3 regions of the Kitasatospora sp. NPDC058218 genome follow, and region 2 is predicted to be linked to each of the others. Evidence: riboswitches for the same ligand, from Rfam matches in the RefSeq annotation. Region 2 holds a riboswitch; each other region holds the start of a gene.

Region 1 (3,268 bases), on a different contig from region 2:
GGCTTCCTGCTGCCGCGCTTCGGCTGCTCGGTGCCGGGCGCCCGGCCGGTCAGGCCGCGGTGGTGCGGCGGGTGAGCGGGGTGAGCGCCCAGGTGGCCAGGGCGGGCACCAGGAAGCCGAACAGCGAGGCCGAGGTCCACTCCTGGGGCGTGAAGTGCAGCGCCTCCTGCACCGACGTCCAGAAGTCCGTCCACCAGCCGGCGATCGCGGTCGGCGCGATCAGCTGGTAGACCGCGAAGCCGAGCGCCCAGGGCAGCAGCATCAGCCAGCGGGACGGCGCGTCGTCGGCGAGGTTCCAGCCGCGCCGGCCGGCGCCGAGGAAGTAGTCGACCGCCAGCACCGCGAACATCGGCACGAACACCGAGCCGATCAGGCCGAGGAAGGCGTAGTAGGAGTCGGTGAACTCGGTGATCTGCAGCGCCAGCACGGTGATCAGCAGGCCGGTGGCGCCGGTCAGCACCCGGCGGTCCACCTTCGGCAGCAGGTTGTGGACGGACATCGCGGTCGAGTACACGTTCGCGAAGGACTGGTCGGTCTCGCGCAGCACCAGCACCAGCAGGAAGAACCAGCCGGCCCAGACGCCCAGGAAGGAGTCGAAGATCCGGGTGGCGTCGCCGTCGGCCTGCAGCAGCGCGAACAGGCCGAGCACGTAGCACCAGACCTGGGCGACGGTGTAGCCGGAGAAGCTGCCCCAGAACGCGGAGCGGGCGGTGCGCGAGTGCCGGGTGTAGTCGGCGGCCAGCGGCACGAAGGAGATCGACACCGCGATCATCGCGTCGGTGGCCTTGAGGAAGCCGTGCCAGTTGCCCGCACCCGGGTCGGACACGCCGCCCCGGCCCAGCTGGACGGTGAAGTACACCATCGCCACCGCGACCGCCGCGGCGACGAAGCGGCGCAGCACCGCGATCGCGCCGAGCGGCCAGATGGTCAGCGCGGTGGTCACCGCGCCCGCCAGCACGACGAAGACCCAGCGGTAGCCCTCGGTGTGCGCCACCGTCTGCGCGCCCATCGCGATGACCAGCAGCTCGTACACGCCCCAGCCGATGCACTGGACGATGTTCAGCACCGTCGGCACGTAGGAGAGCTTCGTCCCGAACAGGCCGCGCAGGTTGGCCATCGCCGGCGCACCGGTCCGGGCCCCGATCAGCGCGGCCACGCCGAGCATCGCGGTGCCGACCACGGTGCCGGCCACGATCGCGGTGATCGCGGCGGCCAGCGACAGCTCACTGCCCGGCGCACCGAGCACGGTGGCGGCGGTGGTGAAGCCGATCAGGCTGACGCCGAGGTTCATCCAGAGCGCGAAGTGGTCCCGGAAGCGGAGCGTGCGCGGCGGCTCGGTGTCCAGGACGAACGGGGCCTCGACCCGGTCGGCCCGCTCCGGGCGGTCCAGCACGGCGGTGGCGGCGCCCGTGGAACCGGGAGCGCCGTCGGCGGCGTCGCAAGGATCGGTCGCGGACGACTCGGAGAAACCCTTGGACGCGGGCGCGCCCGAAGAAGAGGATGGCGAAGCAGGCGGCATGGCCGATACTCCCTACGCCGGCATTACCCGGACAGGTTCCGGCGGTCTGCGCCCCCTCGACGGTCCGTCCACGGATCCCGTGGCGTACGGTCGACCGGCGCACTCTCAGCCTGGTGGGTCCAAGCTCCCGCGTGTCAGTTTGGAGCGACAGGCTAACCGGCGCGGGGTTGAACGCCAAGGCCAGGCGTCCGGCGGTCCGCATCGCGGGACGCCGCGGGGCGGCCACGTGAGGCCTTCTGCGCGGGGCCTGCGAGGGGCCTGCCGGGGCCGCTGCCGGGCCGGTTGTCGGGCCGGTTGTCGGGCCGGTTGTCGGGCCGGGCTAAGGATTCTTATGAGTTCTTCAGAGGGGTCCTTACGGCAATCGAATCGATTGTGCGAAAAACTATGGTTGTTGGTCCTGTCAGCTATGGAGGTCGTCCGTGAGCACCGAGCGCGAGGTTGGGCCCACCGGGCCACAGGGGGAGCAGCCCTCCGACGGCCAGGGGGTAGTGGGTCCCGCTCATGACGGTCCGGCGCCCGCCGCCCCGGCCGCGCCGCCGGCCGGCGGGTTCACGCCGACGCTGGCGTTCGGCAAGATCGCCGCCCCGGAGCCGGCACCCGCGGCCCCGGCCGAGCCGGTTCAGGCCCCGGCGCCCGTCGCGGCCGAGACCGGGTACATCGACGCACCTCCGCCGGTCCTGCCGCCCGCCCCGGCCCCGGTGTCGGCCGCGGCCCCGGCCGCTCCGGCAGCCCCGGCCCCCGCGCCGGTCACCAACCCGTACGCCACCCCGGGCACCCCGGTCCCGGCGGCGGCCCACGACCCGTACGGCGCTCCGGCCGCTCCGGCCGCGCCCGCGCCGCACCACCCGTTCGGCGCCGGCCAGCCGCTCGGCGGCTGGGGCGCCCACGACGCCCCGCCCGGCGGCACCGGCACCCCGGGCGGCCCGGGCTACCCCGGTGGCCCGCTCGGCTACCCGGCCGAGTACCCCGGCGCCCCCGAGCCCGGCGGCCCGCGCAAGAAGCGCGGCGGCCTGATCGCGCTGATCGCCGCCGTCGCCCTGGTCGCCGGTGTGGCCGGCGGCGCGCTCGGCGTCACCGTCGCGGACCGCAACGGCGGTGGCATCACCGCCTCGGACGACCACAAGAGCACCACCGTCCAGGCCAACAACACCCAGAAGAACGAGCCCGCCCCCGGCTCCGTCGCCGGCATCGCGCAGAAGGCGCTGCCCAGCGTCGTCACCATCAAGGCGCAGGGCAACGGCGAGTCCGGCACCGGTACCGGCTTCGTCTTCGACACCGAGGGCCACATCCTCACCAACAACCACGTCGTCGCCCCCGCCTCCAACGGCGGCAAACTGACCGTCAAGTTCGCCGACGGCAGCTCCTACAACGCCTCGGTGCTCGGCCGGGCCGAGGGCTACGACGTCGCCGTGGTGAAGCTCGACAACCCGCCCAAGGACAAGCTGACGCCGCTTCCGCTGGCCGACTCCGACAAGGTCAACGTCGGCGACTCCACGATCGCCATCGGCGCGCCGTACGGCCTGGAGTCCACCGTCACCACCGGCATCATCAGCGCCAAGGACCGCCCGGTCGCCTCCGGCGACGAGACCGGCGCGCAGTCCTCGTACATGAACGCCCTGCAGACCGACGCCTCCATCAACCCCGGCAACTCCGGCGGCCCGTTGCTGGACGCCAGCGGCGCGGTGATGGGCATCAACTCGGCGATCCAGTCCAACACTTCCAGCACCGGCCGGGCCGGCAGCATCGGCC
Region 2 (3,268 bases):
GTCAGCTCGGTGCCGGAGACCCGCAGCGCCTGCTCCAGGACCTCCAGGCTGGGGGCGCCGCCGGTGCCCATGATCAGGCGCGAGCCGAAGGCCGTCCCGGCGATGGTGAACACGTCGTCGGCCATGGTCAGCCTCCCTGGACGGCGGTGAGGATCTCGACCCGGTCGCCGGCGGCCAGCTGGGTCAGCGGCCACGAACCGCGCGGCACCACGGCCTCGTTGAGCGCGGCGGCGACGCCGGAGTTGGCCCGGCTGAGGGTGGTCACCACCTCGGCCAGGGTGGTGGCGGCGGGCACCCGGCGGGGCTCGCCGTTGACGGTGAGTTCGATCTCGCTCATGCGGGGACCTTCGTGGTGAAGCGGGTGGGGGAGAACGGCGCGGCGAGCTCGGGCGTCGTGCCGGTGACCAGGTACTCGGCGATCAGGTCGGCCGTCACCGGGGTGAGCAGCACGCCGTTGCGGTAGTGGCCGGTGGCGGCGACCAGGCCGGGCAGGGCGGTCGGCCCGAGCAGCGGTGCGTTGTCCGGCGAGCCCGGGCGCAGCCCGGCGGAGGTCTCCACCAGGGGCAGCTCGGTGATGCCGGGGACCAGCTCGTGGGCGTCGCGCAGCAGCTCGTACACCCCGCCGGCGGTGACGGTGGTGTCGTAGCCCTGCTCCTCGCTGGTCGCGCCGATCACCAGCTCGCCGTTCTCGCGCGGCACCAGGTAGAGGTGCTGACCGCGCACCACCGCGCGGACGTTGCGGGAGAGGAACGGCCGGTAGGCCGGCGGGATCCGCAGCCGCAGGATCTGGCCCTTCACCGGGCGGATCGCCGGCAGCACGCCCTCGGGCAGGCCCGGCAGCAGATGACTGCGGGAGCCGGCGGCGAGCACGACCCGGTCGGCGGTCAGGGTCTGCGCGGTGCCCAGCCGGACGCCGACGGCCCGGCCGTTCTCGACCAGCAGCTCGGTGGCCTCGGCGCGGTGCAGCCGCACGTCCGCCCGCTCGCAGGCGAGGACCAGGGCCCCGGCCAGCCGGCGGCCGTCCACCTGGTGGTCGTCGGTGACGTGCAGGCCGCCGCGGACGCCCGGGGCGAGCATCGGCTCCAGCTTGCGGGCCTCCCGGCCGGTGAGCCACTGCGAGTCGAGGCCGAGCCGCCGGTGGAAGGCGTGCAGTTCGCGCAGTTCCTCGCGGTCGTCGGAGTCGAGGGCGACGGCGACGGTGCCGCACTGGCGGTAGCCGGTGTCCTGGCCGCCGGAGGCCTCGCCGAGCTCGGCGGCGAAGGCCGCGTACCGCTCGTTGGAGGCCATCCCGAGGCGCAGCAACGGCTCCTCGCCGTACTGGAGTTCGGTGACGGGGGCGAGCATGCCGGCCGCCACCCGGGCGGCGCCGCCGCCCGGGTCCGGGTCGACCACCACGATGTTCTTCACCCCGCGCCGGGCCGCCCGCCAGGCGACGGCGAGGCCGATGATGCCGCCGCCGACGACCAGGACGTCGGCATGGGTGTCCGCTGCCAAGCGTGTCAAAGTCGCTGCTCTCCCTTCGCCGGTATGACCCGGATCAGGTTCGGACGGTCGCAGGCCGTGTGAGCCCGCCTCTCAGCCCGGTCCGCCGGGCTCCCGTGATGGTGCCCCCACCATAACTCCGGGGGTTGTCGCCGCCGAAGGCGCGTACGAGGGGTGGACGGCGGGGTGGACGGCGGGCCACCCGGCGGGTCGGGCGCGAGGGCCGACGGCCCTCTGGTGCCCCGGGCGGGCGCCAGTACAGTGACGGGCGTGGCAGAGCTGAGCGGGACGGATCAGGTGGTCGTGGTCGGGGCCGGGCTGGCCGGGGCGCACTGCGCCGCGGGCCTGCGGCGGGGCGGCTGGCGGGGGCGGATCGTCCTGGTCGGCGAGGAGCCGCACCAGCCGTACGACCGGCCGCCGCTCTCCAAGGAGGTGCTGCTCGGCAAGGCCGACGCCACCCCGCTCGACCTCGACCTCGCGCAGCTGGGCGTCGAGCTGCTCACCGGCCGCCGTGCCACCGGTCTCACCCCCGGCGTGCTGCGCACCGACGGCGGCGACCTGCCGTACGACGCCCTGGTGCTCGCCACCGGCGCCACCCCGCGCGCGCTGCCCGGCGCCGAGCGCGCCCATCTGCTGCACACCCTGGACGACGCGCTGGCGCTGCGCGCCCTGCTCCGCCCGGGTCTTCGCCTGGTCCTGGTCGGCGCGGGCTGGATCGGCGCCGAGGTGGCCACCGCCGCCCGGGCGGCCGGCTGCGAGGTCACCGTCGTCGAGGCGGGCCCGGCGCCCGTCCCCGGCGCACTGCCGGCCGGGATCGGCCGGGCGATGGCGGCCTGGTACGCGGAGGCCGGCGTGGAGCTGCGCTGCGGGGTCGGGGTCGCGGCGGTCGAGCCCGGCGCGGTGCTGCTGGCGGACGGCTCGCACCTGCCCGCCGACGAGGTCGTGGTCGGCATCGGCGCCCGCCCGGCCACCGACTGGCTGGCCGGCTCCGGAGTCGGGCTGGACGCCGCCGGCGCCGTCCTGGTGGACGAGCGGCTGCGCACCACCCTGCCCGGCGTCTACGCGGCCGGCGACTGCGTGAGCTACCCGTCGGCCCGCGCCGGCGCCCGGCTGACCGTCCAGCACTGGGACCACGCGCTGCAGTCCGGCGGGGCGGCCGCCGCCGCCGTGCTCGGCGCGGACCTGCCGTACGACCCGGTGCCGTACTTCTGGTCGGAGCAGTTCGGCCGGATGGTGCAGTACGCCGGGCGGCACGGCGAGGGCGACGAGCTGCTCTGGCGCGGCTCACCGCAGGACCGCTCCTGGGCGGTGCTCTGGCTGCGCGACGGCGCGCTGCGCGCCCTGTTGACGGTGGACCGCCCGCGCGATCTGACCCAGGGCCGCCGACTGGTCGAGCGCGCGGCGGTGCTCGATCCGGTGCGGGCGGCGGACCCGGCGGTGGCGCTGAAGTCGGCCGTCGCGGGGTAGCCCCGGCGGCGGATTGGTGCGCGGCGGGCCGTGGAGGTGGCAGTCTGGTGACGTGAGTGAGATCGAAAGCAAGATTGAAGCCCTGGTCACCGAGTGGATGTACCTGCCCGACATCTCGGAGCAGTGGGGGGTCCGGGTCACCGAGGTGCGCGACCTGGTCAAGAACGGCGGGCTGATCGCCGTCCGGCGCGGCCCGAACAGGTCGCTCCAGGTGCCGGCCGCGTTCATCGACGGCCCGGGCCTGGTCAAGCACCTGTCCGGCACCCTGACGGTGCTGCGCGACTGCGGGTACAACGACGTGGAGATCCTGGAGTGGCTC
Region 3 (3,268 bases), on a different contig from region 2:
TCCATCTCGGCCTGGTAACCGGCCTGCTGGATACCGGAGTTGCGAGTCGCCTCGGCCTTGCGCGCGAAGGCCTCCTGCTCGGCCTCGGTGGCCTGGCGGTCGGCCTCGGCCTGGGCGATGCGGGCGTCGCGCATGACGGCGGCCGCGTGCGGAGCGGCGAGGTTCTGGATGTAGCCGGTCGGGTCGAGGATCTCCTGGATCTGCAGCGAGTCGATGATCAGACCCAGCTTCTCCATCTCGGAGCCCGAGGCGGCGCGGGTCTCCCCGGTCAGCCGCTCGCGGTCGCGGATCATGTCCTCGACCGTCAGGCTGCCGACGATGGACCGCAGATGACCGGCGAAGACGTTGTGGACCCGGTGGCCCATCATCTGCTGCTGGTCGAGGAAGCGGCGGGCGGCATTGGCGATCGACACCGTGTCGTCGCCCACCTTGAAGATCACAACGCCCTTGACGTGCACCGGAATTCCCTGCGACGTCACGCAATCCACGTCCAGGTCGGCCTCGTTGAGGTCGAGGGAGAGCTTGCGCACCACCTGGACGCCGGGGGTCACCAGCGTCCCCCGTCCGGTGACGATGCGGAATCCCATGCTCTCGCCGACGCCCTCGGAGCGGTGCTTGGAACCCGAGATGATCAGTGCCTCGTTCGGCTCGGCGACCCGCCACATGAGCTTGAAGAGCACGATCAGAATGATGATGGAAGCCACTGCGGCCCCCGCTACGCCGATCAGCATCGGCTGATTCCCCCTTCAGCGCGCACCGGCGTTCCGTGGCTGCGCTCTGGTGTGCAGGGAGGCGCGGAACGCGGTGGCAGCAGGAGATTCTCCGCTCACCGTGATCCTTTGGAAAGGGGAACGCGTCCCGGATCCGTCTCGGTCGCGTCAGGATTCCGTCAAAGGAGGGCCACGTAGACGGTGCGCGGAGGCTGGTACTCGACCACGACCACCTGGGTGCCGATCGCCATGCTCTCGCCCGGCACGGCCGGGTGGGCCAGGAAGGCCTCGGTGGTGTGGCGTTCGCGGACGTGCACGAGTACCTCGCCGACCAGTCCGGGGCCGATCCTGCCGGTGACGCGCCCTGTGCTTCCGACCATCGGCCCAGTCTGCCACCGTTGCCTCCGCGTGGACCCCCTCTGGACCAGCGGCGATCCGCTCGCTACGGTGTTGGACGTCATGCGCAGGCAACACCGCCTGCGGACACGGGAGCTCGGAGCACCGGGCTGAGAGGGCGCTGACCGGAACGTCGCTGGACGTGCCGACCGCTGCGTCGACCGCAGGAACCTGACCGGGTAATGCCGGCGTAGGGAGTAGAAGGTCTGATGACCACGTTCGACGCACAGCCGCAGTCTGCCCGGAACCATGACACCGGAAGCACGGGCACCGGCTACCCGACCCCGGCCTGGCGCAAGGCCTACCACGAAGGGTCCCGCCCCGACCTGCTGGTCCCGTACCGCGAGGTGGTCCTCACCAACGGCCGGACCGTCCCGCTCTACGACACCTCCGGTCCGTACACCGACCCCGCGTACGAGGCCGACGTGCGGCGCGGCCTGCCGCCGCTGCGCGACGCGTGGATCCGCCAGCGCGGCGACGTCGAGGAGTACGACGGCCGCGAGGCCCGCCCGGAGGACGACGGGATCAAGCACACCTCGCCGCGCGGCGGGAACCTGCGCAACCTCGACGCCGTCTTCCCCGGCCGCCCGCGCCGCCCGCTGCGGGGCCGGTCCGGCGCCTCCGTCACCCAACTCGGCTACGCCAGGCGCGGCGTGGTGACCCCGGAGATGGAGTTCGTGGCCCTGCGCGAGGGCCTGGCCCCGGAGTACGTGCGCGCCGAGGTGGCGCGCGGCCGCGCCGTCATCCCGGTCAACGTGAACCACCCCGAGGTGGAGCCGTCGATCATCGGCACCAACTTCCTGGTGAAGATCAACGCCAACATCGGCAACTCCGCGGTGACCTCCTCGATCGAGGAGGAGGTGGAGAAGATGACCTGGGCCACCCGCTGGGGCGCCGACACCGTCATGGACCTCTCCACCGGCCGCAACATCCACACCACCCGCGAGTGGATCCTGCGCAACTCCCCGGTGCCGATCGGGACGGTGCCGCTCTACCAGGCACTGGAGAAGGTCGACGGCCGGGCCGAGGAACTCAGCTGGGACGTCTACCGCGACACCATCATCGAGCAGTGCGAGCAGGGCGTCGACTACATGACCGTGCACGCCGGCGTGCTGCTGCGGTACGTGCCGCTGACGGCCCGCCGCAAGACCGGCATCGTCTCGCGCGGCGGCTCGATCATGGCCGCCTGGTGTCTGGCGCACCACCAGGAGAACTTCCTCTACACCAACTTCGAGGAGCTCTGCGAGATCCTCGCGAGCTACGACGTCACCTTCTCGCTCGGCGACGGCCTGCGCCCCGGCTCGATCGCCGACGCCAATGACGAGGCGCAGTTCGCCGAGCTGCAGACGCTGGGCGAGCTCGGCCGGATCGCGCGCGAGCGCGACGTCCAGGTGATGATCGAGGGCCCGGGCCACGTCCCGATGAACAAGATCCGGGAGAACATGGACCTCCAGAAGGAGATCTGCGACGAGGCGCCGTTCTACACCCTCGGCCCGCTCACCACGGACGTCGCCCCCGGCTACGACCACATCACCTCGGGCATCGGCGCCGCGATGATCGCCTGGTGGGGGACGGCGATGCTCTGCTACGTCACCCCCAAGGAGCACCTGGGCCTGCCGAACCGGGACGACGTGAAGACCGGCGTCATCACCTACAAGATCGCCGCCCATGCCGCCGACCTCGCCAAGGGCCACCCCGGTGCCCAGGCCTGGGACGACGCGCTCTCCGACGCCCGCTTCGAGTTCCGCTGGGAGGACCAGTTCAACCTGGCCCTCGACCCGGAGACGGCCCGCGAGTTCCACGACGAGACGCTCCCCGCCGAGCCCGCCAAGACGGCCCACTTCTGCTCGATGTGCGGCCCGAAGTTCTGCTCGATGAAGATCTCCCAGCAGATCCGCGCCGAGCACGGCGGGGGCTCCTCCGCCGTCGCCTCCGGGTACGACGCCGAGGCGCTGGCCGGCATGCAGGCCAAGTCGGAGGAGTTCGCGGAGCAGGGCAACCGGGTCTACCTGCCGATCGCGGACTGACCCTTCACCGACTGCACCGGCCCGCGTCCCGTGGGGGGAGTCGCGGGCCGGTGCGCTTTTGACGTCGTCGGACGTCCCGGGGGTCACGATCGGCGTCGGCCGGGTCGTCGGCCGTCGCCGTGGGATCCGCGGGGC

What was found. A riboswitch is a leader RNA that binds a small molecule or an ion and turns the genes downstream of it on or off. The one in region 2 is predicted to bind thiamine pyrophosphate.
Region 1: another riboswitch for thiamine pyrophosphate. It lies ahead of ACFVYI_RS25440 (purine-cytosine permease family protein); the one in region 2 lies ahead of thiO (glycine oxidase ThiO).
Region 3: another riboswitch for thiamine pyrophosphate. It lies ahead of thiC (phosphomethylpyrimidine synthase ThiC); the one in region 2 lies ahead of thiO (glycine oxidase ThiO).

The regions. Positions count from the first base shown of each region.
Region 1 is NZ_JBHVWC010000042.1:25,228-28,495, reverse strand. Features, by position in the region: gene ACFVYI_RS25440 (purine-cytosine permease family protein) at 50-1,519, opposite strand; TPP riboswitch at 1,512-1,660, opposite strand; gene ACFVYI_RS25435 (S1C family serine protease) at 1,939-3,268, shown strand, end outside.
Region 2 is NZ_JBHVWC010000002.1:137,155-140,422, forward strand. Features, by position in the region: gene ACFVYI_RS01615 (thiazole synthase) at 1-125, opposite strand, end outside; gene thiS (sulfur carrier protein ThiS) at 128-337, opposite strand; gene thiO (glycine oxidase ThiO) at 334-1,494, opposite strand; TPP riboswitch at 1,498-1,610, opposite strand; gene ACFVYI_RS01630 (NAD(P)/FAD-dependent oxidoreductase) at 1,744-2,949, shown strand; gene ACFVYI_RS01635 (Rv2175c family DNA-binding protein) at 3,002-3,268, shown strand, end outside.
Region 3 is NZ_JBHVWC010000023.1:89,625-92,892, forward strand. Features, by position in the region: gene ACFVYI_RS16845 (SPFH domain-containing protein) at 1-731, opposite strand, end outside; gene ACFVYI_RS16850 (hypothetical protein) at 890-1,090, opposite strand; TPP riboswitch at 1,186-1,320, shown strand; gene thiC (phosphomethylpyrimidine synthase ThiC) at 1,316-3,133, shown strand.